One region of the Providencia sp. Marseille-Q8014 genome, then DNA from elsewhere that is predicted to be linked to it. Evidence: riboswitches for the same ligand, from Rfam matches in the RefSeq annotation. Region 1 holds a riboswitch; each other region holds the start of a gene.
What was found. Region 1 has a riboswitch for thiamine pyrophosphate ahead of thiB (thiamine ABC transporter substrate binding subunit). Riboswitches for the same ligand answer to the same signal wherever they lie in the genome.

Region 1 (10,375 bases):
GCGGTAAGGCGAGGATCAAAAAAGCGACATCCTTCAGCGCCTAACACCCCCGCAAAGGCATTCATAATGATTTTTAACGCTTGCGATAATGGCGCATTATTTTGTTGTTTCGCTTTATCTCGTCCTTGCCATATATGGCTAACAATATCAGGTAAGCAGTGAACGGTACGTGAAAACCATGCATCACGAAAACCGCTGACAGACGCGTGTTGATTCGGGGAGGCAAGTCCTTCAACCATGCCTGCGGGGTCGATTAAAAAGGTGCGAATAATGGATGGATACAAGCTTTTATAATCAAGAACTAAAACCGAGTCATATAAACCAGGCTGTGAATCCATCACAAAACCACCGGGATTATGCTGTAATTTTTGTTCGGTAAGATTTGGTGCGACAAACCCTAGTCGATGCAGGCGCGGGATATATAAATGTGAAAATGCAGCGACAGAGCCACCCATTCGATCAACGGCAAGTCCTGTGACGGTGGAACGCTCTTGCAAGAAAGCCATTAAATCTGTTTTCTCAAAAATGCGATGGACTAAAATACAGTCTTGAATGTTATAGTGTGCAAGCGCTGGTTTATCATGATGAAACCGCCGATTGATTTCATCCATACGGTCATAAGGACTATCGATTGCTTTTCCTTCCCCCAGCAATTCTTGTGCAACAAATTCTAAACTGAATGAAGCGAAATTCCACGTGGCAGCTTTGAGAGCATCAATCCCATCGATAATTAGCCTCCCTTCAGCAGAGGCAAAAAATACACCTTGTTTAAAGCCATGTTCACGCCATTCTAACTTTTTTCCTTGGCGGCCAAGCAACAGTGGGACGCCGTAGCGCTCGGCATGTTTGTGTAATATGTTTAAATCAAATTGAATGAGATTCCAGCCGATAATGGCGTCAGGATCATACTGTTGTAGCCATTGATTGAGCTTTTCCAGTAATAGAGGGCGACTATTCACATAGACTAGCCGGTGCTCTTGAGTGAGTGCAGCTCCTTGCTCAGGCCCTAGCATAAACACGACATTATCACCGCAGCCTGAAAGCCCAATGGAGTATAGCTCGCCATGTTGACTGGTTTCGATATCTAGAGAAACAGCTTTAATTGAGGGGCGATAACTTTCACAAGGTTTAAGGTGATATTCACCATATTGATTTTGTGAAAACCAGACTGGTGCAGTGATAAAACGTTCCATGAGATAGCGCTCGCAAGGGCGAATATCCGCTTCTAGCAGTTTTACGCCCAGCTCTTGGCAATGCTTATCGAGATTTTGTAACTGGCGGTATTGATGGCAATAGATTGCGCACACTTTTTCACGATGAAAATCGCGCAGTTCGACGGGGCGATATGTCAAATTAGCTTGCTTGTCTAACCAAGGTTGTATTGTGGGGAGCGATGAAATAGGAATAAATGCGATGGCTTGTTGGATAGGTACAGTGACCTTGCGAGCGCCATGATCAGTCAGCAGCCAATAGCTGACTTCAACCCCTTGGCGGGTATCTTTCCAATGACGGCTGAGAATAAAGCCTTTTTCAGCAGGAGACATAAATTGAGGCATAGAGAGGCTCGCGTCAACAATTAACGAACCTACTATACGATATAGGTGGGGTTTTATACAGTATTTTTTGTAATGCCCAGTAATTCTGACGCTGGATTGCTCCCTGATAATAATGTCTTGGTGCTACCATCGTACGCAATAGCGCCATCATGAATGATCATTGTTCTAGGTGCTATTTGTAAGGCATCTTCTATATTATGCGACACCATTACCAGTGTTATGGCTTTAGATAGGCAAATTTCATCGAGTAGTAACAACATCTCATTACGTAAGGCGGGATCGAGGGCAGAAAATGGTTCGTCTAGCAACAAGATAGGCTGTTGGCGGATTAAACAACGTGCTAATGCGGCTCGTTGGCGCTGACCTCCTGATAACTGAGCCGGTAATCTATCTAAAAATTCATCAAGGCTGACCTGAGCTGCGATCAATTCGACTTGTTGTACCTGTTGTTGATTTAACCGTAAACCGGGGTGTAGCCCTAATCCAATGTTTTGCCTAACACTCAAATGAGCAAAGAGATTATTTTCCTGAAATAACATGGATACAGGGCGTTTCGCTGGGGGCGTATAGGTATGATCCTCTCCATTTAATAAAATGGCGCCACTTTTTGCTAATTGAAAGCCGCTAATGAGGCTTAACAATGTGCTTTTTCCTGCACCACTAGGCCCCATGATGGCAACTCGCTCGCCTGCTTGTATGGAAAAATTAAACTGCATATTCAGGCTATCATATTGATAATCAATTTTATTTAACTCTATCATGATCTTTTCCTGATATACGTTCGAGTAGGCTAAACAAAGCAAAACAGATTAAAAGTAGCAACATAGCGGTAACGGCACCATCATTTGTTCGATAAGCCCCTATTTGTTGATACAGGTAATAGGGTAGGGTGCGAAAATCTTCATTGCCAAATAGTGCCACCACACCAAAGTCACCAATAGAAATGACACAAGCAAAGGCAAGGGCTTGAGAGAGTGGTTTTTTTAAGGCTTTCAATTCAATGATACGTAATCGATGAACACCGCTAATACCCAATGAATGGCAAAGTGGATTATAACGCTCTGCGAGGTCTCGCATAGGGTTTTCCAATACTTTTAGTGCATAAGGGATAGCCAGTAACGCATTGGTCATTATCACTAACGCATACGGGGAGTCAGGTAGGCCGATTGTTTCATTAAATAGAATAAAAAAACCGGTGGCGAGGACAATTCCCGGCATCGCTAAAATCAATAATCCACTAAGCTCCATTGCTTGTCCTAGCTTGATTGCACGGCGTAAACGAAGTTCACGGCTGCTCCAGAGCAGCATCATTGTGAGTAAAACACACAGTAGGCCAGCACATAAGGCGATAAATAGTGATGTAGCAGCGGCTTGCCAAAGCGCGGATTGACTGAGAACATCAAGTAGACGCCCGTTTAAACCATCAACGATAATTGCTAAGAGCGGTGGCACAAGAAATAAAATAGCCGCAATAATCACAATGGCGTCACGTATGCGACGGAAATTATTATCTGAAGGATCATACCATTGAGCATGCTGACTATGGCCTATTGAAAATAGGCTGTTTATCTTTTGGCTCAGAAACATTAAACCGACACAAAAGGCAAGCTGGATTAGAGCAAGAATGGCTGCACGTCCAAGGTCAAAGTCGTAGTTTAAGGCTTGATAAATCGCAAGCTCGATAGTTGTTGCTGCTGGGCCTCCGCCAAGAGCCAGTACAGTAGCAAAACTGGCGAAGCAGAGCATAAAAATAAGTGCTGCGGTAGGCAACATCTGCCTACGCAAGTAAGGCCACTCTAAAAGACGAAACTGTTGCCATTCATTTAGGCCTAGTTGTGCGGCGATTTGACGTTGTTCTATCGATATACTCTCAAGTGATTGCAACAACATACGCGTCGCGAGTGGCATATTAAAGAAAATATGCGCGAGCAGTATGCCTTGAAGGCCATAGGGGGTGAAATGATATTCAAGGCCAACATATTGAAATACGAGAGCAAGCCAACCTGTTTTTCCGTAAATAGATAAAATACCAAACACAGCCACAAGCACGGGTAAAACGAGCGTCATAGCACAAAGACGTAATAACAGGGTCCTACCTAAAAACCTACGCCGATAAAGCGCTCTAGCAAGTATAATCGCGGGAAGAACAGAAAATAGGGCAGAGAGAAAAGCTTGCCAAAAAGTAAATCCAATGACATGCCATAAATAGCTGTCGTTAAAAATGTCGTTAACGGAGATGACGGGCGAAAAAATCCAAAGTGCACCAAAAGCCAATAGTGCAACCGTGACTAATAAACCGGAGGCTAACGCCCCCGGAATCAGCGATAAATTAATTAACGGCTGACGGCGGATTGCCATAACCGGATCCATGATTGACGTTCTTTAGCTACCTCTTGAGCACTAAACTGTAATGATTTTTTAGGCATAGGAAGAACCTTGTATACGTCAGGTAGCGGTATATCAATCACGGGATACATCCAATTGGTGGTGGGTAAGGTATTTTGAAATTCAGGGGTTAACATAAAGGCTAAGAATTGCTTAGCTAACTCAGGTTGAGAACTCGTCTTTAATCTTGCCGCAACTTCAATTTGCATGTAATGCCCTTCATCGAAGAGGGCTGCGGCATAGTTATCTTTATTATCATTAAGGATCTGATAGCCGGGTGATGATGTATAGCTAAGGACAAAATCCCCTTCACCTTTTAAAAACAAACCATAGGATTCGCTCCAACCTTTTGTCACGGTAAGGGTTTTGCTAGCCATTTTTTGCCATGCATCTGCTGACTTATCACCATAAAGTTTTTCAATCCACAACATTAAACCGAGGCCCGGTGTGCTTGTGCGTGGATCTTGATAGATAATTTTCCAAGGTTGTGTGCTATCTAATAATTCACTCATACTCTTGGGGGGATTTTTGATTTTGTTGGTGTCATAGATAAAAGCAAAATAACCATAGTCATAAGGAATAAACGTGGTGTTATCCCACGCTATGGGTAATTTCATGGTATCGGTGTTGATATCTGCGGGTGCGAATAAACCCGTCTCTTCAGCGGAAACAATAAGATTATTATCGAGGCCTAATACAATATCAGCTTTCGTTTTTTTCCCTTCCATGCGTAAGCGATTGAGGAGGGCTACACCATCTCCAAGTGACACAAGTTTGAGTTCACAACCACATTGTGCTTCAAAATTCTTTTTAATTTGTGGCCCAGGCCCCCACTCGGCAGCAAAAGAATCATAGGTATAAACAGTTAATGTTGGTTTTTCTGCCCATGCAAAATGGGCCAAACTGAGTGTTGTGAATGCCAACAAAGAGCGAAAGAGTGAATTTTTTAACATTTTATTTCCTGCGTTAGAGAGAAAACTACACAGGATTTGAGAAGGCACCTTAGCAATATTATGCTGCTGGTAGCTCAAATCCCTACGCCGGCATTGCCCGGATCAGGTTCTACGGGTTAATTCTCAGCCTAAATAACCATTTCGGCACCCCGTTGAGACAGAGGCTATTGTAGTGTCTTTGCTCATATCTGCAAACTCTATTGATATAGGTTTACCAGTTTGGGTATGTGTGAAACAATTAGCCATCTTTCAAATTTGGTTATTGAGGTAGTCTGGTGATCGATGATGATGGCTACCGCCCGAATGTAGGAATTGTAATTTGTAATCGGCAAGGGCAAGTTTTATGGGCTCGCCGTTATGGTCAACATTCATGGCAATTCCCTCAGGGGGGAATAAACCCAGGGGAATCGCCAGAACAGGCTATGTACCGTGAACTGTACGAAGAAGTTGGCCTACAACGAAAAGATGTTAGGTTATTGGCTTCAACTCGCAATTGGTTGCGTTACAAATTACCCAAGCGTTTGGTGCGTTGGGACACAAAACCTGTTTGTATTGGGCAGAAACAGCGTTGGTTTTTACTACAACTTCAATGCAATGAAGCAGATATAAACGTTCAGCGCAGTAAATCGCCAGAATTTGATGGCTGGCGATGGGTCAGTTATTGGTACCCTGTAAGACAAGTGGTCTCTTTTAAACGGGAAGTGTATCGCCGCGTCATGAAAGAGTTTGCACCCGTTGTAATGTCATTACAGGAACAAAAACCGGCACAGAGACCTGCGTTTACTCACCGTAGACGCGGGGCGAGATAAAATCATGTTGACGCGTCTACGTGATATTGTTGAAAAAGTAGCAATGGCGACAAGCTTAACCGAGGCGTTAGAAGTCTTAGTTAACGAAACTTGTTATGCGATGCAGACGGATGTTTGTTCCATTTATTTGGCCGACCATTCGCGCCAGTGCTATTACTTAATGGCAACCCGCGGGTTGAGAAAACCTAGCGGTGTTGCTATTCGCCTTGGATTTGATGAAGGGGTAGTGGGGGCGGTTGGACGCCAATCTGAAATGCTAAACCTCGCTGATATCCGCGAACATCCCGAATTTAAATACCTTCCCCAATTAAAAGAAGAGCGACTAAAAGCCTTTTTAGGTGTGCCTATTGTCTACCGTCGTCAGCTATTAGGTGTTTTAGTTGTTCAGCAGCACGAGCGGCGTTTTTTCAGTGAAACCGAGGAATCATTCATGGTGACACTGTCAATGCAACTGGCGGTTATCTTATCACAAGCTCAGGCTAAAGGCGTGTTTGGTCAGTACAGGCAGAGCCGTATTAAAGCAATTCCTGTTTCTCAAGGGATTGTGATGGCTTATGGCTGGCAAGATAGTTCACAGCCTTCATTTGACAGTATTTGTGAGGCCAGTGCATTAGACCAAAATGATGAAAAACTGCGTCTCATTACCGCTATCGAAAATGCAGCATCTGAGTGTCGACGTATTAGTAAACGCTTTATTGCTCATTCTCAAAAAGAAAGTGCGGCAATTTTCGATTTATATAACCATTTATTGCATGATCCTCAACTGAAAAATAGGCTGTTTTCCGCTATAGAACAAGGCTTTGTCGCTGAGTGGGCGGTGAAGACAGTTATTGAGGATTATGTTGAGCAATTCTCTCGTTTACGTGACCTCTACCTACGAGAAAGAGGAGCCGACCTTCGTGCATTAGGCCAACGCTTATTATTCCATCTAGATGATAGTTTATCTTCAATAGATCAATGGCCAGAACGCTTTATCCTCGTGGCCGATGAGCTAAGTGCTAGCCTATTGGCAGAAATGCCTTTAGAGCAGTTGGCTGGGGTGATCGTTCGTGATGGTGCGACACATTCTCACTCCGCTATTTTGATCCGCGCGATGGGGATCCCTGCAATCATGGGAGCAGATATTGATCCATCCCTATTGCATAACCGCTTTTTGATCCTTGATGGCTATCGAGGAGAAGTTTTTATTGAACCTGAAAATATTATTACTCAGGAATATAAGCAAATCATCGCAGAAGAGGATGTGCTTAGCCGTTTAGCGGAAGGAGCCCTTGAGCAAGAATCTGTGCTGAAAAACGGTGAATCAGTTCATATTCACCTAAATGCAGGATTAAGCCCCCGTTATGAGCAACAAATTAATGTCGCAGTTGATGGTGTTGGGCTGTATCGGACGGAATTGCCTTTTATGCTGCACAATGGTTTTCCATCAGAAGATGAGCAGAAACTGTTGTATCAAGAAATCTTGCACTTGTTTGCAGATAAACCGGTGGTACTTAGGACGTTGGATATCGGTGCAGATAAGCAATTGCCTTATATGCCTATCAGTGAAGAAAACCCCTGTTTAGGTTGGCGTGGTATACGCGTTATGTTGGATCAACCCGAAATTTTCTTGATCCAATTAAGAGCGATGCTACATGCAAACGTGTTAACAAAAAACTTGCGCATACTGCTGCCGATGATCACCAGCATCAATGAAGTCGATGAAGCTATTGCATTGATTAACAGAGCAAAAGAGGAAGTCAGCTTAGCGATCGGCCAAACGGTACAAACACCTAAAATTGGCGTAATGTTTGAAGTTCCTTCTTTACTGTTTTTGCTTCCTGAGTTAAAAGAACGAGTAGACTTTATTTCAATTGGTACAAATGACCTGACTCAGTATTTGCTTGCCGTAGACCGCAATAACACGCATGTGGCTGCTATCTACGACAGCCTTCATCCCGCAATGCTCCGCTTTTTAGCTAAAGTTTATGAAGAGTGTCATCGTCTTGATTTGCCGGTGAGTGTGTGTGGTGAAATGGCAGGACAGCCTTTAGGTGTGATAGCGTTGATTGCTTTGGGGTATCGTTCTTTAAGTATGAGTGGAAGAAGTGTACCGAGAGTTAAGTACCTTATCCGTGGGCTACAGTCTGATATGGTCGAAAAATTAGTTCCTGATATCTTAAAGGCTGAGACAAGCGAGAACATCAGGTTGATCATTAGCCAATTTATGGAAAAAAACGGGCTTGGTGGTTTTGCCCGAGGTGGGATCTAATCAGCCTTATTCACCTGCGTATGAGCTGTGCTATGATGCGCAATGATTTTAGATTAACAAATAAAGTGGGGAACGATGAGTAACAGCTACTTAGCATTTCCGGAAATTGATCCCGTAATGTTCTCGATTGGGCCAGTATCGCTTCACTGGTATGGGTTTATGTATCTTGTAGGGTTTGTTTTTGCTTTATGGCTGGCAGGTCGTCGCGCAAATAAACCTAACAGTGGTTGGACAAAAAATGAAGTTGAGAACTTACTCTACGTTGGCTTCGTAGGTGTATTTGTTGGTGGAAGACTCGGTTATGTCTTCTTCTATAATCTTCCTGTTTTCCTTGATGACCCACTTTATTTATTTAAAGTTTGGGATGGCGGCATGTCCTTCCATGGTGGTTTGATTGGTGTGATCTGTGCAATGTTATGGTTTGCACACCGTACTCGCCGCCGTTTTTTACAAGTTTCTGATTTTGTTGCACCGTTAATTCCTTTTGGTCTTGGAATGGGGCGGATCGGTAACTTCATTAATGGTGAGTTATGGGGACGTGTGACACTTGATACACCGTGGGCTTTCTTATTCCCTCATTCGCGCAGTGAAGATATTCAGCTTGCGGCACAAGACCCTTCATTGCTACCTACTTTAGAGCAATATGGTGTGCTTCCACGACATCCTTCCCAACTTTATGAGATGTTTTTAGAAGGTATTGTTCTGTTCCTGATCCTGAACCTATTTGTGCGCAAACCTCGTCCTATGGGGAGTGTGTCAGGTTTATTTTTAATTGGTTACGGCGCATTCCGGATTATTGTTGAATTCTTTAGGCAGCCAGATGCGCAATTAGGTCTATTTGGCGGTATTAGTATGGGACAAATTCTATCCATACCAATGATCATAATTGGTATCTTAATGATTATTTGGGCCTACAAATACGGTAAAAATATTCCAGCGCATAAGCCAGAAAAAGTAGAGCAAGCCAGTAAATAAAGGTTGCTTTGCCATACTCAAGTTATCGTGTGGTTGAAAACGTTTATGCATGTTTACCCCATTCTTGAGTATGTTTTGCGTGGCTTACATTGCCATTTAGCTAGGGGCTGATGAGTTAAAGCATTATAAATACAATAAGGTAACGGATGTTGATGACATTTGTTATCTCGCGAGTAAGAGAGTCACTATGAAGCAGTATCTTGAGTTATGTCAGCGTATCATTGACGAGGGGCAGTGGGTTGAAAATAAACGTACGGGAGTACGTTGTTTAACCGTGATCAATGCCGACTTAGAATATGATGTCGCGAATAACCTGTTTCCATTAATCACAACCCGTAAAAGCTTTTATAAAGCAGCGATTGCTGAATTATTAGGTTATTTACGTGGCTATGATAACGCAGCACAATTTCGTGAAATTGGTTGTAATACATGGAATGCCAATGCCAATGAAAACCAAGCTTGGTTAAGTAATCCTCATCGTAAAGGAGAGGATGATATGGGGCGTGTGTACGGTGTTCAAGGACGCTCTTGGCAACGTCCTGATGGCACACACCTCGATCAACTTAAAAAGGTGGTGAACAACCTAAAAAATGGCATTGACGACCGAGCGGAAATTATTACCTTTTATAATCCTGGTGAATTTGAAATGGGGTGTTTGCGTCCTTGCATGCACACCCATACATTTTCTTTATTAGGTGATACTCTCCATTTGACCTCTTACCAACGTAGCTGTGATGTGCCGCTTGGTTTGAACTTTAACCAAGTACAGTGTTTTGTACTATTGGCACTCATGGCGAGAATTACGGGTCATAAAGCGGGTAAGGCTTATCATAAAATTGTGAATGCACATATTTATGAAAACCAATTGCCACTAATGCGTGATGTACAGCTAAAGCGTGAGCCTTTCCCTTTGCCTTCATTGCTGATAAACCCTCAAATTAAAACATTAGAAGATATTGAAACTTGGGTGAGCACAGATGACTTCACGATTGAAGGCTATCAATGTCACGAAGCTATCAAATACCCCTTTACGGTATAACGCAGTTTAAACTGATTTAAGAGAGCTAAGGCGATGGTCATTCCTACCGTGCCTTAGCTTTTTTTATCGCATTTCTAACGCACTTCATGCTCTTTTCTTTAACTTGTTCTGCTTGTTACGAAGCGCTACCTAAAATGGCTGAAAATGATTGCCAGTTTTACATTTTATTGCGAAGCATCGCGTAACTTAGACGTTTGGGGCTATTTTTATGCTGTCTTGCTATCCATAGTAAACACTCATTTTGCAAAGGACATTGCAGCAATATATGGATATTGAAATAGAAAAGCATAACAAAGGCTTCACGCTTATTGAGATGTTAGTGGTGATGTTCATTTGCTCTGTAGCATTGCTACCCGCTTTATACAGCTGGCAACAACAACAGAAAAAATTACAGTTAGTTGATGCCG
Region 2 (10,375 bases), 1.4 Mb from region 1:
TAACCGAGTATCGGTTTAACACACAGCAGGCTGCTCATTTCTTCTGTTCTGTTTGTGGCATTTATACCTTTCATCAACGGCGCTCAAATCCTGAACAATATGGCGTGAATGTTGCTTGCCTAGAAGGCGTTTCGCCTTTTGATTTCGAAACAGTCAATGTTATGGATGGCATAAATCACCCGCAAGATGGCGGTGGTGGTGTTGTTGGGTATTTAACTTATCGGAAAGCAACGAATCAAAAATAATGCATCAATCAAAATGGCCAGTAACAGAATACTGTTGCTGACCACTTTTGTTGTTATTTAATGAATAATACGGATTACCACTGCCAACGAAGCCAGGCAAATAACACGTTACCGTTATTATGAGTTCCTGGAATATAAGTGGCTTGAACCGCTAATCGGTCATATTCCATAGAAACTAATGGGAGTGGTAGAGGCAATGGAATATAGTAGTAGTCATCACGAGCCGTCACGCTTAACGTGAAACCTGCCCCCATTTTAAAACCATCCAGTTCGCCTGGGATCCACATTTTTTGAAAAGCATAACCTGCGATTGGCTCGACTTTGTTATGTGAGTCCATGAACGCCATAGCATATAAGGCATGCCAGTCATTATCTTCATCATAGCGATATTTACCGAGACCAAATCCCCAAGGATTTTCATTATAACTGTCGGTTTTTTCTTTATCGTAAGTAAACCGGTTATGCCATGTTAAAACAGGAATATAGATGTCGTATTGATCCGAATCCCAAGTAGTACTGACATTTCGAGTAAATTTATCCCAGAGTCCCTCAGACTCTTGAGCTGTGTTGGTGGATGACGCGAAGCAGATGGAAGTCATCATTAAAGCTGATGCTCCTACAACTTGCTGCAATTTTTTATTAACTCTCATTGTAAATCCGATTCAGGTTAATGCGTGTTTCGATGGCATTGAAGTAGATAAATATGGGTAATAAGTCTCGACTATCATGACTGATAATATGCTTATACACTTTAATTATTTTAGTTTACATAGGTGAGTTATAACAGCATTAATTGAATTTGCCTAATATTGGGCATTATCTTAATTGTCTCTGCATAATCAGCCATGTAAGGAAAGCTATGGCTGATAGGCTGGTCTGTTGCGAGAAAAAATGCGATACTTATTCAGTATTTTTGGCTCGGGGCGTCGCTTAAGACTGAGAAGCACCCGTATTACCTGATCTGGATAATGCCAGCGTAGGGAAGTCGGAAGCGTCAATGATAAACCTTCCAATAGACCACTCCTTATGCTGTGCTTAGGAGTGACATTTCATGAAAATCAATGCGTTAACCATTGCTGGAACAGACCCTTCTGGTGGCGCTGGGATCCAAGCGGATTTAAAAACGTTTTCGGCACTCGGTGCTTATGGAACGAGTGTAATGACTGCTTTGGTAGCGCAAAATACCCGAGGTGTGCAATCAGTTCACGAATTACCTGATACGTTTGTTGCTGCGCAGCTCGCATCGGTACTTAGTGATGTGCGTATTGATAGCGCTAAGATCGGCATGTTATTCAACCAAGAAGTCATTGCTGTCGTGGCGCAAGCCTTAAAGCAATATCATATTCCTCATATTGTTTTAGATACGGTGATGATCGCTAAAAGTGGTGACCCATTATTACTTCCTGACGCAATTGATGCGATGCGACGTGAGCTTCTGCCTTTGGTTTCACTTATTACCCCTAACTTACCTGAAGCGGCGGCATTGTTAGATGAACAAGTCGCGAAAACAGAAGCCCACATGCTCAGTCAAGGGCATCGATTACTAGAAATGGGGTGTCAGGCGGTTTTAATGAAAGGTGGACATTTAACTGACAGTGAAAGTCCCGATTGGTTGATTACTCCTGAAGGCGAGTGGCGCTTTACGTCACCAAGAGTGAATACGCGTCATACTCATGGTACAGGCTGCACTCTGTCTGCCGCATTAGCGGCACTGAGGCCTCGATTTGCTAATTGGCAGCAAACGATTCCTGAAGCCAAAGCATATTTACAAGCGGCGTTAGAGCATGCGGATAGCTTAGAGGTGGGGGAAGGGATCGGACCTGTTCATCATTTTCATGCGTGGTGGTAAGGTGAACCACAAAAGTGTCTTCTTATGAAGGTTCCATGTTACTGATTGACAGAGTGTGCTTGCTGGCATATTGGCTATGCTGATTGAAAATCAATTAGGAAAATTGGGTATCATTTTTCCTGATAACATAAAGCGGGAAAAGAGGTTTTTTATCCCGCTTTGTCAACAATTTTATCCTGCAATCAGAGGACGTTAGGTAGATAAAGCTTAAGCGATGGTGATGTCTTTATTCAGGTAAACATCTTGCACGGCATTGATTAACTCGACGCCTTCCTTCATCGATTTCTTAAAGGCTTTACGGCCTAATATTAATCCCATACCACCTGCACGCTTGTTGATTACAGCAGTACGAACGGAATCACTTAAATCATTTTGCCCTGAAGCGCCGCCGGAGTTGATCAGGCCCGCACGTCCCATGTAGCAGTTGGCTAATTGATAACGTACAAGGTCGATTGGGTTATCTGTTGTCAGTTTGGTATAAACGCGCTCATCAGTATGACCGAATCCAATGGCTTTATAGCCCCCATTATTTTCAGCCATTTTCTGCTTAACAATATCAGCGCCAATAGTCGCCGCGATGTGGTTAGCTTGCCCTGTTAAATCGGCACTTGCATGGTAATCAACGCCATCTTTTTTAAATGCGGAGTTGCGTAAATAAGCCCAGAGAACTGTGACCATACCAAGTTCATGTGCCCGTTCAAATGCCGCTGAGATTTCTTCAATTTGGCGACGAGACTCATGAGAACCGAAGTAGATGGTAGCACCTACAGCAACCGCCCCCATTTCAAATGCTTGTTCGACACTTGCATAGAGTGTTTGGTCATATTGTGCTGGATAACTAAGGGTTTCGTTATGATTGAGCTTAACTAAAAAAGGAATTTTATGAGCATAACGACGGGAAACGGCAGCCAGTACGCCATAGGTAGAGGCAACACAGTTACAACCGGCTTCAATGGCCAACTCTACAATATTTTTAGGATCAAAATAGAGGGGGTTAGCGGCAAATGAGGCTGCTGCTGAATGCTCAACGCCTTGATCCACAGGAAGAATAGATAAATAACCCGTTCCCGCTAAGCGACCATGATTAAATAAAGTTTGCATTGAACGAAGGACGCTATTGGGGCGGTTATTATCGATCATGACACGATCGACAAAATCAGAACCAGGTAAATAAATGCTGTCACGGGGAATGGTTTGGCAACGATGGTCAAGAAGTGTTGATGCTTCAGAACCTAACAGCTTGGCGATATCAGTCATGACTTCCTCCATTTAACAAAAGTCTAGGGGATGTTAATCATTAAATTTAAGATAACAAGCCACATTGAGGCGGTAATCGGCAGTGGATCGCTTCAGGTAGTAACTCAAAGGTGAAAGTTTCACCAGAAAGTGGCTCTCCGTCCAAATTAAATACCATTTCATGGGGGGATGAAATTTTGACCCAAGAAGTTGTTTTTTCAATTAAATGCTGATTTTTGTCATTGGTGAACAAATTCGTCAGTAGGGCGGGTATCACATCACGCGCAGGCACGATCAATAAATTCAATTTACCATCATCGATTAACGCTTCTGGAGTGAGTTGCTGACCTCCACCTGCTTGTTTACCATTGCCGATGGCGACGACTAAAGTTTCGCCTTCCCAGTTAAAATGTTCAGTTTCAATTTTACAGGTATCAGTTTTTAGGGTGTCAGGGCGTAATAGGCCGTTAATCACATAGGCCGCGCCACCGAGAGCGGATTTTAGGGCTTCTGGCGTTTCTGTGGTGATGCGTGTACCAAATCCCCCAGTGGCCATATTCATAAAAAAAGCATCATGATTCACTCTAGCAATATCGATAGCAAAAGCTTTACCTTTTACTGCTAATGCTAAAGCCGCATGGATATCCATAGGAATATTAGCGCTAGTGGCGAAATCATTCGCGGTTCCTAATGGTAAAATCCCCATAGCTGGGCGTTGTGTGTCAGGTAAAGCCATTAGCGCGCTTGATACCGCATTGATGGTGCCATCACCGCCGCCTGCAATAATGGTTTCTACGCCTTGCTTTATGGCTTCCTCAATAAAAAGAGGTAACTCACTGTTTTCCCATGGGATACGCACCCAAATCGTATGACCTTCGTCACGTAGTTGATAGATTGATTTTCTGAGTTCAGGATTGGCTGCTTGTTTGCCATTAAGAATAACGAGTGCGCGATGAAGCTTATCGATAGCCATTTTGATCCTTGTAATGAAAAAAAGAGTGATAAAAGTATAGACCCGATAGTTGGGGTAGTGGCAACTATTAAATAATCACATGGCTAAAATAAGTATAATTAACGGGGAGTTCGCAGAGGTAAAAAAAGAAATGGCTAGCTCAAGGGAGATTGAGCCAGCCAAGGAGGTGGTTCCTAGTCTTATTTTATGACTTTCTAGTTCTTCATTTTCGATTGTGACTATACGACATTGAATAGCTAATTGTTGTGATCTATTGCATAAAAATGGATATTAAATACATTTTCACGGAGAATCATTATTTATGAGAATGATTATCAATTGATAATCCTGTTTTATAAGGAAATAATATAAATTGAGGAAATAAAAAATGCTAGAAAATCAATAAATTAAATTATTGATATCTAGCATTATAATCAGAATAGATAAGTAAGTGTCTGAACTAAGCAGTAGTTGTCATTTCTGGCTGATGAGGTGAACGTGTTGTGGTGCCTGCCAGATTCCGAATCAATAAACCAAAATCGAGTTCAACATCATCGGGAACAGGAAGGTACACAATATGCCCATTTCCTGGTGCCACTTCAATTGCTTCCCCTTTACGGTTATGAAGCGTCTCAAGGGTGAACACAATATTGCCTGCGGGTGTCATTAATTCTAGGCTATCACCAACACTGAATTTATTTTTTACATCAACCTCAGCAAGTCCATTAACGCGTTTTCCTGTGAATTCGCCCACAAATTGCTGCGTTTCTGAAACTGAGTAACCGTACTCATAAGTCTGATAAGCATCATGAGTATGACGACGTAAAAAGCCTTCCGTGTAGCCGCGATGAGCTAAGCCTTCTAAGGTTGAAAGAAGGGTAGGATCAAAAGGTTTGCCTGCAACAGCATCATCAATAGCACGACGATAAACTTGCGCCGTACGTGCACAATAATAAAATGACTTTGTACGTCCTTCAATTTTCAGTGAATGAACACCCATTTTTGTTAGATTTTCGACGTGTTCAATAGCACGTAAGTCTTTCGAGTTCATGATGTAAGTGCCATGTTCGTCCTCAAAGGCGGTCATATATTCACCTGGACGCTTTGCTTCCTCAATCATAAATACTTTATCCGTTGGGGTGCCTTCGCCTAACGTAGGGGCAACATTTTTGACAGGGATAGGCTCATGCATGTGGACGATATTGCCAACCTCGTCTTCTTTACCTTCTTCGACTTTATATTCCCAACGGCAAGCATTGGTGCAAGTACCTTGGTTGGGGTCACGTTTATTAATATAACCTGAAAGAAGACAACGGCCAGAGTAAGCCATACAAAGTGCACCATGAACAAACACTTCTAATTCGATATCAGGCACTTGCTTACGAATTTCAGCAATCTCTTCAAGGGATAACTCACGCGATAGGATCACTCGCGTTAATCCCATCTGCTTCCAGAATTTTACCGATGCCCAGTTAACGGCGTTTGCTTGCACGGACAGGTGAATATCCATGTCAGGGAAGGCTTCACGTACCATCATAATTAAGCCAGGGTCAGACATAATCAATGCATCTGGTCCCATTTCAATGACAGGAGTGAGATCACGGATAAAAGTCTTGAGTTTGGCATTATGCGGCGCGATGTTAACAACAACATAGAATTTCTTACCTAACTCGTGGGCTTCTTGGATCCCTTTAGCGAGATTTTCATGGTTGAATTCGTTGTTACGTACGCGCAGGCTATAGCGAGGTTGTCCCGCATAAACGGCATCGGCACCATAAGCAAAGGCGTAACGCATGTTCTTTAACGAACCTGCTGGAGATAATAATTCTGGTGTAAACATGGTTGGTTCTCTGTCTGATGTCAAGTCAGGACTTACCCTTTAGAGGATAAGTATTTTAAAGGGAGCTGATTTTAGCGCGATTTTTCAGGAAATCAAAATATTCCCCACAAAAAGTAAGTCTAACTGACCTGCATCAATGAATAAGGCTAGACCTCATCCCACCGATAACCAAGACCATAAATAGAGCGAATAAACGTTTTTTCACTGTCGAGGGATTCAAGTTTACGACGTAAGTTTTTCACATGGCTATCAATCGTTCTATCGGTAACAATACGATGGTCATCATAAAGAATATCAAGTAGCTGATCACGAGAGAAAACGGTTCCGGCGTTATCAGACAAGAATTTCAGTAGACGGAATTCAGCGGGGGTCAATTCTAACAGCTGTTCGCCGTAGCGAACCTGAAAAGCATTTTCATCGATGACCAGTTGTGTCTTGCTTTTATCGGAGATGGGGAGACGCTGACAACGTCGTAAGATAGTTTTCACGCGTGCCACCACTTCGCGAGGGCTAAAAGGCTTACAAATATAGTCGTCAGCACCGATTTCAAGACCTAATAAACGGTCGATCTCTTCGGTTTTTGCCGTCACCATAATAATCGGTATTTCGCAAAACTTCCGCAGTTCGCGGCAAATGCTCAATCCATCCATACCCGGCAGCATTAAATCAAGTAGGATAATATCCGGCTGATGTTGTCGCACATAATCAACGACGCCATCACCCCTTTGTAGCAGTGAAGGCTGGTACCCAGCGGCGTGAAGATAATCGTACAGTAGTTGTCCAAGTTTTGGCTCATCTTCAACAACCAATACATTGGCACTTGAAGTTTCTAATACTGTCACTGCTCATTTTCCTTTTGATTAAGCGGTAAATGGATAGCAATGCATACGCCACCTAAAGAAGAAGGGCTAGCATGTATGCTTCCTTTATGGGCTTCTATAATATTATAACAAATTGCCAATCCTAGGCCAGAGCCGCCGCTAGCACGGCTACGAGACTCTTCAGCGCGATAGAAGCGTTCGAACAGGTGGCTACATTGCTGTGCCGTTAACCCCGGAGCACTGTCTTCCCAATAAAGGGAAAACTGGTCATTTTCAACAGTGGCTCGAATCACTATTTTACCGAGAGGGTCGGTATAGCGTAGGCTATTTTCCATTAAATTATAAAAGAGCTGTAGGATACGGTCAGGATCGATATTAATGATTTGCTGCTGAGGTAAATTGGCCTCAACGGTTAACTGTTTTTCTTCAAGTCGCCAATGGGCTTGGCCAATCGTCATATCAATTAATGGAATAATATCCGCAGACTGTATGCGATACACTAATGAACCACGATCAGACAGAGACAGTTGATGCAAATCATTGACGAGTTTAATCAATGTTTGCGTTTCTGCGAGTAAAGAATTAATGGTCTCAGGGGTGGCTTTACGAACACCGTCTTGTACCGCTTCTAATTCACCTTGTAAGACGGATAATGGCGTTCGTAACTCATGAGAGATATCCGCCATGTAGTCGCGACGCATCTGTTCATTTTTTTCAAGGGTTGAAGCTAAATGGTTAAAATCTTTCGCTAATTGCCCCAGTTCATCGTGGCCGACTTCCGCAACACGGATTGAAAAATCACCATTAGCAAGCTGATTAGTCCCATATAAAAGCCGTTTAATGGGTTTTAAAAAGCCTCTTGCTAACAAAAGAGTCGCGATTAAGGCAACAACTAAAGATAATCCTGCAATTAGCCAGCTGGTTAGCATCTGTTGTTCATCAAAGCGGCGGTCAATTTCACTGCTGATACCATCGCCACTACTGGCAATCACCCAACCCACAGTCTTGCCATTGGATGTGACGACTGGTTGACGGATGACATCATCCGGTAAAGGAACATCACGGCCTAAAATCAACTGATCTTGGCTATCGTAAACCCAAAAATAAGAACGCCAACCTTTTGGTTTGGTAGGAGGAAGGGCACGTTGGTGATGTTCTATGCTGCGTAAAATATGAAAAAAGGCACGTTCATTCCGTATTAAAAAACGCCAGCTGCCGGTTTCATCGTATTGTTCAGCAAGAGCATCGGCAATAAGTTCAGTACGCTGTTGATCATTCTCGCGAATATAATCGATAAAACCATGTTGAAAGCTCATGCGCACACCTTGGTGCATGATAACAACAAGCAGTATGCAGGTGGCAAAAATGGCCAAAAACAATCGGGTGCTGACACTATTAAATCTCAGTTTCATTATGTTGCCTTAATGAGTAAGCGTTACTGCTTTTTTGCTATAACGCTGTCTGAGTTGATCAAAGCATAAATACACGACGGGTGTGGTAAATAAGGTGAGAAGCTGACTCATCACCAAGCCACCCACAATCGTGATACCCAATGGTTGACGTAACTCTGCACCATCACCACTTCCTAACGCGAGTGGTAGGGCGCCAAAGATTGCTGCAAGCGTAGTCATTAAAATAGGCCTAAAACGGAGTAAACTGGCGCGGAAAATAGCGTCACGGGCCGTTAAACCTTCATTACGTTGAGCTTGGATTGCAAAATCAACCATAATAATGGCGTTCTTCTTCACTATACCGATGAGAAGCATGATCCCGATTAGCGCGATTAGGCTAAATGGGGTATTAAATAGCTCCAAAGCGAGTAAAGCACCAACACCAGCCGAAGGCAATGTCGATAAGATGGTTAATGGGTGAATATAGCTTTCATACAAGATACCTAACACTAAGTATACGGTGATAATCGCGGCAAAAATCAAAAATAATTGTGATTTTAGAGTGTCTTGAAATATTTGAGCCGTGCCTGCAAACGTCCCTCTAACCGTGGAGGAGACGCCAAGCGCTGTCATTGTTTTTTCGATTGCTGAAATAGCCTCTTCAAGGGTATACCCCTCAGCGACGTTGAAGGCAATGGTTGAGGATGCCGATAGGCCCTGATGGTTTACGCTTAATGGTGCATTTGCAGGTTGCCAGCGAGCGAAATAAGACAATGGTATCGCTTCACCGTTACTATTGATAACAAACATCTTATCCAGTGAGCTGACATCTTGAGTGTACTCAGGAGCAACCTCCATGACGACCTTATATTGGTTCATGGACTCATAAATGGTGGAAACTTGACGCTGACCAAAAGCGTTATTCAGCAGGTCATTAGCAATCCGGACATCGATACCTAATTGAGCCATTAAATCTCTATCATAGGTCATAGCCATTTCAGCGCCTTTATCTTCCTTATCCGAGTTCACATCGGTGACTTGAGGAAGGTCTGCAATAGCTTTACGTATTGCGGGCTCCCACTCGCGTAGGGCATTGAGTTCATCGGCCAATAGCGAAAATTGATAGCTGGAGTTTGCTTGCCGACCACCAACACGAATATCTTGTACTGGCATCATAAATAAGTTAGCGCCCGGTTCTTTGGCTAACTTAGCTCTCAATCGATTAATGACCGCATTGGCGCTCTCTGTGCGTTCATCGAGTGGCTTTAAAGAAATAAACATAGAACCACTATTCACGCGACTACCGCCTGTAAAACCTGTGACACTTTCGACGGCAGGATCAGCTTTGACTTGCTGCATAAAGCGCGTCATTTTTTCTTTCATCGCTTGAAATGAGATACTTTGGTCAGCACGAACAAAACCGAGTAAACGCCCCGTATCTTGCTCAGGAAAAAACGTTTTAGGGATAGCGATATACAAATAGATATTGAGCCCAATTGTCGCAAATAAAATCGCTAGCACACTGCGTTTATGTGATAACACCCAATTTAACGTGACGCCGTAACTTTCTTGTATCCGCTGTAAATAACGGTGAGTGCTATTAGGCTTGTCGGTTTTTATAATCCGTTTTTTTAATAAATGGGCGCACATCATCGGTGTGAGTGTCAGTGAGATAACCAATGATATGCCAATGGCGGTGGCGAGTGTGATAGCAAATTCACGGAATAGACGCCCGACCAATCCTTCCATTAAAAGCAACGGAATAAATACGGCAACAAGGGAAACACTCATGGAAACAACGGTAAATCCGACTTCGCTAACCCCTCTGACCGCGGCAATAAAGGGTTTAGTGCCATTTTCAATATGACGTGAGATATTTTCGAGTACCACAATGGCATCATCTACCACAAAACCGGTTGCAACGGTGAGTGCCATCAATGACAAATTATTTAAACTGAATCCACAAAGATACATGGCAGTAAAGGTGCCAATTAAGGAAACAGGTACCGCAATTGCGGGTATTAGCGTTGCGCGGCCTGAG
Region 3 (10,375 bases), 2.9 Mb from region 1:
GTAATAGTGCACGGAAGGCGGATATTATCCTCGCGAATTATCTCCCAACATGGATTGAGCAAGGCTATCAAATCATCATTACCAGCGATCATGGTATGAATAAGGATCATAGCCATGGTGGCATACTCCCAGAAGAACGACATGTTCCATTGTTTGTTATTGGGGATAAGTTTTCACATCATGCGCAATGCCATATTGAACAAACCGCGCTCTGTGGAACCATTTGTACTCTACTCAATATTGATCATGCAGATAAACAAGTCTGTAACGAATTATTGGTAGGAGGTAACTAATGGCGGATGTTAGCCCCCCTTGTGAGCAAGCCAGCCCCCCGCTGGGGAGAATACTGATGGGCAAAAAATGTTTCTCGCGTTTGCGCTGGCAAGCGGCACTTTTAACCGTACCTTTTTTCATTTTATTTTGTCTATTTCAAATCGCACCAATGATTTGGGTATTGGTTAATAGTTTTATCTATGAAGAAAGTTGGTCTTTTGCGAATTATGCTGAGATTGTTAGCAACGATTTTTATTTGCAGGCCTTTGAAAATACATTATGGCTATCAGTCATTTGTAGTATCGTTGGGTTGCTCGTTTCCGCTATCACTGCCTTTTCTATTTATAAAATGCAGGGGCGAATTCGCAGCATGATGATCTCTTTTACTACCATGGCCAGTAATTTCAGCGGTGTCCCCCTCGCGTTTGCCTTTATCATTATTCTCGGTTTTAACGGTGCGATTACTTTACAACTCAAGGCGTGGGGGATCATTGAAGAGTTCAATATCTATAGCGCTAGTGGGTTAATGGTACTGTATATTTATTTTCAAATTCCACTTGGGATCCTATTACTCTACCCTGCTTTTGATGCGCTAAAACCGGAATGGGAAGATGCCGCCAAAACAATGGGAGCCAGTAAATTGGCCTACTGGTGCAAAGTCGCAATCCCTGTCCTCGCGCCTGCATTACTCGGTACATTTATTATTTTAGTCGCTAATGCGGTTGGAGCCTATGCCAGTACTTACGCACTGACGAGTGGAAACTACAACCTAATTACGATTCGTATCGCTAGCCTTGTATCAGGTGACCTCTACTTAGAACCTAATATGGCGGCTGCATTATCGGTATTGCTGATTGCGATCCTTGGTTTTATCACCGCCATCCATCATTGGCTGTTAAAACGGAGCTATCATGCCAAGTTATAGCCTTACGACCAAATCACACCAAACGTCTGGCCTTTGGTTACATAAATTAATCCTGATTAGCGTCGCGAGCCTGCTTGCCCTGCCTATCGTGGCGACATTTATTTATTCTATCGCGACACAATGGGGAGCAACGGTGTTACCCGATGCCCTCTCGCTAAAATGGTATTTACAACTCTGGCAAGACCCTCGATTTTTGTTGGCCTTCGGACGCTCTCTGATTATCTGTTTCGGCACGCTGTTGGTGAGTACGCTAGTTATTTTACCGATGACATTTGCCGTGTTTTATCGTTTCCCGAAACTAAAAGGATTGATGGATCTCCTGATTATTCTTCCTTTTGCAATTCCACCGGTGGTTTCATCCGTCGGATTATTACAAATTTTTGCCGATGAACCTTTTATGTTGGTCGGCACTCCGTGGATACTCATCGGTACTTATTTCACTATCACCCTACCTTTTATGTACCGTGCGTTAGCAAACAGTTTTCAAGGGATCAACCTGCATGATTTGATGGATGCGGCACATTTGTTAGGTGCAAGTACTTTCAAGGCTTTTTTATTGATTGTGTTACCGAATATTCGTAAAGGCCTATTGGTATCTCTATTAATTTCATTTTCATTTTTAATGGGTGAATTCGTCTTTGCCAACATTTTGGTCGGTACACGTTATGAAACCCTGCAAATCTATCTATTTAATATGCGTCAAACCAGTGGGCATTTTACCTCTGCGTTAGTGATGTCTTATTTCCTATTTACATTGCTTCTCACATGGTTAGCAACTCGAATGAGTCGCTCTGGAGATAAATAATGAGTTATGTCATTGCTGAAAATTTGAGTAAATCATTCGGCCAAAATCACGTCTTCTCAAATATCCAATTCACAATTGAAAAAGGTGAATTCATCACCTTACTCGGGCCCAGTGGCTGCGGAAAATCGACATTATTACGCTGTATTGCAGGACTCGAACAACCGGATCATGGTGAGCTGTATATTAATCGTCAAAATATAACCCACCAAGCTGCTCAGCAACGTGGGATCGGTATGGTTTTTCAAAGCTATGCCTTATTTCCGAATATGACTATTGAAGATAACATCGCTTTCGGCTTAAAAATGCGCAAAGTAGAGTGTCAGGAACGAAGAAAAGCAGTAGCAGAAGTTATTGAAATGGTTGAATTACAAGGTAAAGAACATCAGTTTCCTCATCAGCTTTCAGGGGGACAACGTCAGCGGGTAGCCCTTGCACGAGCACTGGTGATGAAACCACAGATTTTACTCTTAGATGAGCCATTATCAGCACTTGATGCACGTATTCGTAAACATCTGCGACAACAGATTCGCCATATTCAACGTGAATTAAAACTCACGACGATTTTTGTGACTCATGATCAAGACGAAGCGATGATCATGTCTGATCGCATCTTTTTAATGAATAAAGGCGCTATTATCCAGAGTGATACCGCTGAAAATATTTATACCCAGCCAGCGAATGAGTTTGTGGCACGTTTTATGGGTCACTATAACCTTGTCGATGCAGATAAAGCGAATGCCTTATTGGGGCTAAATTTACAAGGCACACTCGCTATTCGCCCTGAATCCATCTATGTTAAGGAGACAGGACGCCACTACGGCGATCATATTTCACACCCTGTTGATGCAATCATTCTTGATCATCAACTACTAGGAAACATTATTCGTTACTCAGTCAATACGGCTGCGGGTAACATGACGGTTGATTTGCTTAATCGTTCGTCTGAACGACTCTTTGAACCCGGTACTCGCCTAGAGTTAATGTTTAACAAGAATGAAATTCGTGCATTTAGTTAGCGAATCGTAAAAAGAGGCATAATGCAAAATAAATTAGCCGTTTTTGATTTAGATGAGACCTTAATTCAAGGTGATAGTAGCGTGTTGTGGACACAATACCTGTGGGATCAGCAAATTATCACAGATCCTCGCTTTGTCGAAGCGGATAAACAGATGATGGCACAATACAATGCGGGTACGCTGGATATGGCAACTTACCTGCGTTTTAGCCTACAGGCTTTAGCTGGGATCAGTACCTCACAAATTGATCTCTGGTTAGCCGATTTTGTTGACACTATGGTGGTACCGCGCATCTACCCTGAAGGGATCCGTACTATCGAAAATTATCGACAACACGGCATTCCGATCATAGTGATCTCCGCAACAGTCTCATTTATTGTGAAAAAAATCGCCGAACGTTTAGGCGCTGACGTTGTAATGGGGATCGATATAAAGCAGCAAAATGGCTGCTATACCGATGAAGTCGAAGGTATTGCGACATTTAAAGAAGGTAAAGTCAAACGGCTCCTCCAGTGGATCCGCCACCAGCCAATTACCGATGCCTATATCTATTTTTATACTGATTCCGCTAACGACCTTCCTATGTGTCAATTTGCGGATGAAGTGTTTATTGTTAATGGCGATCAAAAACTACAACGGGCAGCGGAAGAAAATAACTGGCGACAATATACGTGGCAACTTTAACCTTATTTTTAGTTTGAATACGCCATTATTAAAATATTCTTTTCCTTTAAGCCATGTATATGCCATTCCTCGAAACCATGCATATGTCACTTCCTCTAAAGCGCATATAGGAAAGCAAAGATATCCCAAGGAGCATACACACGTATGTGACTTGGGTCGCTGAGCGCAGCCAACACACTTATCGTGTGAAGGATGACAAGGAAAATGCTTGAGAATAACCCAGAGAACACTATACTGGAGTCTCTTGTCGGAGTGCTCAGTGGTGTATACCACGAGCTGAGACCGTTAATTCGGGATCCGCGGAACCTGATCGGGTTAATACCCGCGAAGGGAACAAGAGTAATCATTTAGCGCCCAATTTTGTTTATTTCGCAGCTCATATTGATATTGATGAAAAAACTCACAATATGGCGAAACTAACAGCACAGCAAAATGAAAGCGCAACATCTTACTATTACTCCATCCGAACTCCAGACAAGCAACTTTCTTACGATAAACCAGAACGCTATGCATACCGCATAATCGTTCGTGACAATGTCAGGAAATTGCTATGTCCCAAAATAATATTATCCCTACAACTGACCTTTCACCTAAAGCTGCACCTGCACGAACGCGAAAAGCGCAACGTGATGCTGCTGAAAACTTCATTAACACGGTTTCTGGCGTCTCATTCCCTAATTCCAAACGTATCTATTTAACGGGATCGAGAGAGGATATTCAGGTACCTATGCGAGAAATTCAACTCTCGCCAACACTGATTGGTGGTGATAAAGATAATCCACAATTTGAAGATAATGAAGCGGTGCCCGTTTATGATACGTCGGGTCCTTATGGTGACCCAGACTCGGAACTGAATGTCCATAAAGGATTAAAAAAGATCCGTGAAGGTTGGATCCGCGAACGTAATGATACTGTTCAGGTTGATAACCTCAGCTCTGATTTTACACAACAGCGACTCGCTGATGCGGGGCTAGACCATTTAAGGTTTAATCATCGCCCTCGCCCATTAAAAGCGATCTCTGGCAAGCGTGTCACTCAGTTACACTATGCTCGCCAAGGTATTATTACCCCGGAAATGGAATTTATCGCCATTCGTGAAAATATGGGCCGTGAACGTATTCGTGGTGAGGTATTAAGGCAGCAGCATCCAGGACAAAGTTTTGGGGCGAATCTACCGGAAAACATCACGCCTGAATTCGTTCGTCAAGAAGTCGCAGCGGGTCGTGCCATCATACCCGCCAATATCAATCACCCTGAATCAGAGCCCATGATTATCGGCCGTAACTTCTTAGTGAAGGTGAATGCCAATATCGGTAACTCATCGGTCACTTCATCCATTGAAGAAGAAGTCGAGAAACTGATTTGGTCTACTCGCTGGGGGGCAGATACCGTGATGGATCTGTCTACTGGACGCTATATTCATGAAACTCGCGAATGGATTCTACGCAATAGCCCTGTGCCTATCGGTACTGTTCCTATTTATCAAGCATTAGAGAAAGTCAACGGTGTCGCCGAAAACCTAACATGGGAAATGTTCCGTGATACGTTACTTGAACAGGCAGAACAAGGCGTCGATTACTTCACCATCCATGCAGGCGTATTATTGCGTTATGTTCCAATGACCGCGAAGCGTTTGACAGGCATTGTCTCTCGCGGTGGCTCGATTATGGCGAAATGGTGCCTCTCTCATCATCAAGAAAATTTCTTGTATGAAAATTTCCGTGAAATTTGCGAAATCTGTGCGGCTTATGATGTTTCTTTATCATTAGGGGATGGTTTACGCCCTGGCTCCATTCAAGATGCAAACGATGCTGCACAATTTGCCGAGTTACACACGCTTGGTGAATTGACAAAAATTGCATGGGAATATGATGTACAGGTGATGATTGAAGGGCCGGGGCATGTGCCAATGCAGATGATCCGTCGTAACATGACTGAAGAGCTTGAGCACTGCCATGAAGCACCATTTTATACATTAGGCCCTTTGACTACCGATATTGCACCGGGCTATGACCATTTCACATCAGGCATTGGAGCCGCCATGATTGGTTGGTTTGGTTGCGCAATGCTGTGTTATGTCACGCCTAAAGAGCATCTGGGTTTACCCAATAAAGAAGACGTTAAGCAAGGGTTGATTACCTATAAAATCGCAGCGCATGCCGCTGATCTTGCCAAAGGCCATCCCGGTGCACAAATTCGTGATAATGCCATGTCCAAAGCACGTTTTGAGTTCCGCTGGGAAGACCAATTCAACCTCGCACTCGATCCTGATACTGCCCGTGCTTATCACGACGAAACCTTACCGCAAGCTTCTGGGAAAGTTGCTCATTTCTGCTCTATGTGCGGCCCTAAATTCTGCTCAATGAAAATTTCGCAGGAAGTACGTGACTATGCGGCACAAAAAGAAGCGGGAATGGAACAAATGTCCGAAGCTTTCCGAGCCCATGGTAGTGAGTTATATCATAGCGCTGAGGTCGTGTCCGATGACAAAATTGCCTAATACACCTTTTGCCCCCACAGAACATCGACTCGGCCTGTATCCCGTAGTCGACTCTGTCGAATGGATTGATCGTCTACTCAATGCAGGCGTCACAACCATACAGCTCCGTATAAAAGATAAGCGTGAAGATGAAGTTCGTGATGATATCCAACAAGCGATAGCTTTAGGCAAAAAACATCATGCACGGTTATTTATCAATGACTATTGGCGTTTAGCCATTGAGTTTGCTGCCTATGGTGTGCACCTCGGTCAAGAAGACCTAGAAACCGCCGATCTACTTGCTATTCATCAAGCGGGGCTACGTTTAGGTATCTCAACCCATGATGAGCATGAACTCGCCATCGCAAAATCAGTGCGTCCTTCTTATATTGCGATGGGGCATATTTTCCCGACACAAACTAAAGAAATGCCGTCATCTCCTCAAGGATTAAACACGCTAAAAGCCATGGTGGAGGCGACTCCAGACTATCCAACCGTTGCTATCGGTGGCATTTCTATCGATAAAGTGCCCGCCGTACTCGCAACTGGGGTGGGTAGTGTTGCCTTAGTAAGTGCAATTACCAAAGCGGACGATTGGCTAGAGGCAACAAAAACACTTTTGCGCCTCGTAGAAAATCATTGATTACCTGAATCAAACCTACAGCATACTTTCTTGTAGCTGTAGGTGAATTCGAGGAGTTTATCATGTTAAATGATCACGAATTTATGCGTTACAGCCGCCAGCTATTGCTTGAAGATATTGGGCTAGAAGGTCAAGCCAAGCTGAAAAACAGTAAAGTGCTCATTGTTGGTCTCGGTGGTTTAGGTGCCCCAGCATCCCTTTATTTGACAGCTGCTGGTGTGGGTGAATTGTGGCTTGCTGACCACGATGAATTGCATCTCTCTAATTTACAAAGGCAAGTTTTATACGGTACCGAAGACATCCCACAATCAAAAGCTAAGCTGGCCTCAGAACGACTGCAACACCTTAATCCATTAGTGACAACCCATGTTTTACAAAAGAAATTAGATAGTCAAAGCTTATTGCCACTTGTCGAGCAAGTCGATCTAGTCCTCGATTGTTGCGATAACATGGCGACGCGTCATGCTGTGAATGAAGCCTGTGTGATAGCCAATAAAACACTCGTTAGCGGGAGTGCTGTTGGGTTTGGTGGACAGTTAATGGTGCTCGAGCCTCCTTTTAATCATGGTTGTTATGCCTGTTTATATCCAGACCAAACGGAGCCTCAACGTAACTGTCGTACCGCTGGTGTTCTTGGGCCTGTCGTTGGTGTCATTGGCACCTTACAAGCCTTAGAGGCGATTAAGCTATTAGTTGGGTTACCTTCCTCTTTAAGTGGAAAATTGCGTTTATTTGATGGCAAACAGCAACAATGGAATACATTGCAGCTAACCCCTTCTATTCAATGTCCTATCTGTCGAGAAGAAACATGCGCCTTATAATTAACGACCAACCAATGGAGTTCGAGGCGCCATTAACGGTGTCTCAATTACTTACCGCGATAGAACGTAGTACCGTTGGTACGGCTTTGGCCATTAACCAAGTTATCATTCCTCGTCATCAGTGGGATTCACACCATCTAAATGATCAAGACAATATTTTATTGTTTCAAGCTATCGCTGGAGGCTAATCATGTTAAAAATTGCCGATGTCACTTTTCAATCACGTCTATTTACCGGAACAGGGAAATTTGCCAACCCAACCTTAATGCAAGCGGCAATAACGGCATCAGGTAGCCAGCTCGTTACTATGGCGATGAAACGTGTTGACTTACGTGGCAATGACGATGGAATTTTAAAACCTTTACAAGAACTTGGCGTAAAACTACTCCCCAACACGTCGGGGGCCAAAAATGCTCAAGAAGCCATTTTCGCGGCACGTCTTGCTCGGGAAGCTTTAGGTACGAATTGGGTAAAGTTAGAAATCCACCCAGATGTCAAATACCTACTGCCCGATCCCGTTGAAACCCTTCTTGCAGCAGAGCAGTTGGTCAAAGAAGGCTTTGTGGTACTTCCCTATTGCAGTGCAGATCCGGTTCTCTGTCGACGGCTCGAAGAGGTGGGTTGTGCGGCCGTAATGCCTTTAGGTGCGCCGATTGGAACCAATAAAGGGTTAGTAACCAAGGAGATGCTACGGATCATTATCGAGCAAGCCGCCGTTCCTGTCGTCATTGATGCGGGGATTGGTGCTCCTAGCCATGCCCTTGAAGCCATTGAAATGGGCGCCGATGCGGTATTAGTCAACACGGCCATTGCCGTTGCTAATGATCCGGTACTGATGGCAAACGCATTTAGAGTTTCCCTAGAAGCAGCAGAACTCGCTCGGCAAGCCGGTCTTGCTAGACCTAAACAACATGCTGAAGCATCCAGCCCCTTAACCGAATTTTTGGGAGCACTGCAATGAGTACAAGCTTTCGTCAACGCTGGCAACAGCTCAATTGGGATGACCTTACATTACAAATCTATGCCAAAACAGCTCAAGATGTACAACAGGCACTTGCTAACGACACCCTAACACTCAATGATTTTATGGCGTTACTTTCGCCTGCCGCTCGTCCTTTTCTTGAACAGCTGGCACAGAAAGCTCAAAAGTTGACACGACAACGTTTTGGAAACACGGTCGGATTTTATGTCCCGCTATATCTATCAAATTTATGCGCGAATGATTGCACTTATTGTGGTTTTTCGATGAGTAATCGCATTAAACGAAAAACCTTAGATAAACATGAAATCATTAATGAATGCGAAACGATCCGTAAAATCGGTTTTGATAGCCTGTTACTGGTGACGGGTGAACATCAATCTAAAGTTGGGATGGATTATTTTCGTGAACACTTGCCTACTATACGCAGCTACTTTAGCTCCTTGATGATGGAAGTTCAGCCACTCGCAACTGAAGAGTATGCCGAACTTAAAGCTTTAGGGCTAGATGGCGTCATGGTATATCAAGAAACCTACCATGAACCGGCTTACCAGTTGCACCACCTAAAAGGTAAAAAGCAGGATTTTCACTGGCGATTAGAAACTCCAGACCGTTTAGGACGGGCCGGAATCGATAAGATAGGACTCGGAGCATTAATTGGTTTGTCTAATAGCTGGCGAACTGACTGCTATATGGTGGCAGAACATCTGATTTACCTCCAAAAACACTATTGGCAAAGCCGCTATTCAATCTCATTTCCGCGATTACGTCCTTGTGCTGGTGGCATCGAGCCGGCTTCTTTAATGAATGAAGCTGAACTCGTGCAACTAATTTGTGCCTTTCGTTTATTAGCCCCAGATATTGAGTTATCACTTTCCACTCGTGAATCCCCTTATTTCCGCGATCATGTTGTCCCTCTAGCCATTAATAATGTGAGTGCGGGCTCCAAAACACAACCGGGCGGCTATGCCGATGACCATGCGGAATTAGAACAATTTTCCCCACACGATAATCGTAGCGCTGCCCAAGTTGCCGAATCACTGATCCGTTCAGGATTACAACCTGTTTGGAAAGATTGGGATGGCTACCTAGGCCGTTAAATTATCAGAGATAAACTTCATGGATGAGGTTTATCCCTTTTTTAGCTACTTTTTAACTAGGCTTGTCAGTCTATACTGCATTCTCTTTCCACTATTATCAAATCCACTATGACTGCTAAAAAATGGCCTCTGTGGCTCTTTGCCGCATTATCAGTATGCTTATTGAGTGCCTGTGCGAATGTGCGTTGGCAGCATCCAACACCTTCAACAGAAATCGTCCAATTAATGATGGCGGAAATTCAAGGGGCCAGAAATATAGATGGCGAGGAATATACCGTAGAAGAGACCTTCTCTCGCTTACAGGCACAAAAAGAGATTAAGGGAACTCGCCCTTTTCAGGCCATTACTATTAGTCAAAATCATGAAATAACCATCGAAGGTTATAGTGAGTATTTCGATTCTATTGGCTTGATAACCGATGCGGATTTTGCACGTTTTTCTATTCCGAATAAGCACAACATCCAAGGGTACTACTATTCCTACCGTGGGCAAATGGTCGCCGTAAACTATAGCCTTCCTCATATGGTAAGGGATGCAAACAGTAAAGATAGCTTAGTTCTCCAGACCAAACCAATCACTGATTATCACATCACCGTCGTCTATTTAGATGGTACTCAATACCCATTTAAGTACCGTTCAACATCAGTATC

Region 2: another riboswitch for thiamine pyrophosphate. It lies ahead of thiD (bifunctional hydroxymethylpyrimidine kinase/phosphomethylpyrimidine kinase); the one in region 1 lies ahead of thiB (thiamine ABC transporter substrate binding subunit).
Region 3: another riboswitch for thiamine pyrophosphate. It lies ahead of thiC (phosphomethylpyrimidine synthase ThiC); the one in region 1 lies ahead of thiB (thiamine ABC transporter substrate binding subunit).

Annotation. Positions count from the first base shown of each region.
Region 1 covers NZ_CBCOPT010000001.1:3,356,152-3,366,526, reverse strand. Annotated here, with positions in the region: gene ACWPW6_RS14925 (DNA polymerase II) at 1-1,556, opposite strand, end outside; gene thiQ (thiamine ABC transporter ATP-binding protein ThiQ) at 1,610-2,317, opposite strand; gene thiP (thiamine/thiamine pyrophosphate ABC transporter permease ThiP) at 2,301-3,914, opposite strand; gene thiB (thiamine ABC transporter substrate binding subunit) at 3,890-4,894, opposite strand; TPP riboswitch at 4,956-5,056, opposite strand; gene rppH (RNA pyrophosphohydrolase) at 5,170-5,703, shown strand; gene ptsP (phosphoenolpyruvate--protein phosphotransferase) at 5,708-7,954, shown strand; gene lgt (prolipoprotein diacylglyceryl transferase) at 8,030-8,929, shown strand; gene ACWPW6_RS14890 (thymidylate synthase) at 9,117-9,968, shown strand; gene ACWPW6_RS14885 (prepilin-type N-terminal cleavage/methylation domain-containing protein) at 10,234-10,375, shown strand, end outside.
Region 2 covers NZ_CBCOPT010000001.1:1,975,107-1,985,481, forward strand. Annotated here, with positions in the region: gene ACWPW6_RS08650 (GFA family protein) at 1-245, shown strand, start outside; gene pagP (lipid IV(A) palmitoyltransferase PagP) at 320-895, opposite strand; TPP riboswitch at 1,155-1,245, shown strand; gene thiD (bifunctional hydroxymethylpyrimidine kinase/phosphomethylpyrimidine kinase) at 1,297-2,094, shown strand; gene fbaB (class I fructose-bisphosphate aldolase) at 2,302-3,351, opposite strand; gene yegS (lipid kinase YegS) at 3,398-4,303, opposite strand; gene trhP (prephenate-dependent tRNA uridine(34) hydroxylase TrhP) at 4,743-6,122, opposite strand; gene baeR (envelope stress response regulator BaeR) at 6,269-6,964, opposite strand; gene baeS (envelope stress sensor histidine kinase BaeS) at 6,961-8,355, opposite strand; gene mdtC (multidrug efflux RND transporter permease subunit MdtC) at 8,365-10,375, opposite strand, start outside.
Region 3 covers NZ_CBCOPT010000001.1:419,269-429,643, reverse strand. Annotated here, with positions in the region: gene ACWPW6_RS01860 (alkaline phosphatase family protein) at 1-293, shown strand, start outside; gene ACWPW6_RS01855 (ABC transporter permease) at 293-1,198, shown strand; gene ACWPW6_RS01850 (ABC transporter permease) at 1,185-2,003, shown strand; gene ACWPW6_RS01845 (ABC transporter ATP-binding protein) at 2,003-3,019, shown strand; gene ACWPW6_RS01840 (HAD family hydrolase) at 3,041-3,703, shown strand; TPP riboswitch at 3,942-4,053, shown strand; gene thiC (phosphomethylpyrimidine synthase ThiC) at 4,254-6,203, shown strand; gene thiE (thiamine phosphate synthase) at 6,187-6,825, shown strand; gene ACWPW6_RS01825 (HesA/MoeB/ThiF family protein) at 6,888-7,646, shown strand; gene thiS (sulfur carrier protein ThiS) at 7,634-7,834, shown strand; gene ACWPW6_RS01815 (thiazole synthase) at 7,837-8,607, shown strand; gene thiH (2-iminoacetate synthase ThiH) at 8,604-9,725, shown strand; gene ACWPW6_RS01805 (hypothetical protein) at 9,834-10,375, shown strand, end outside.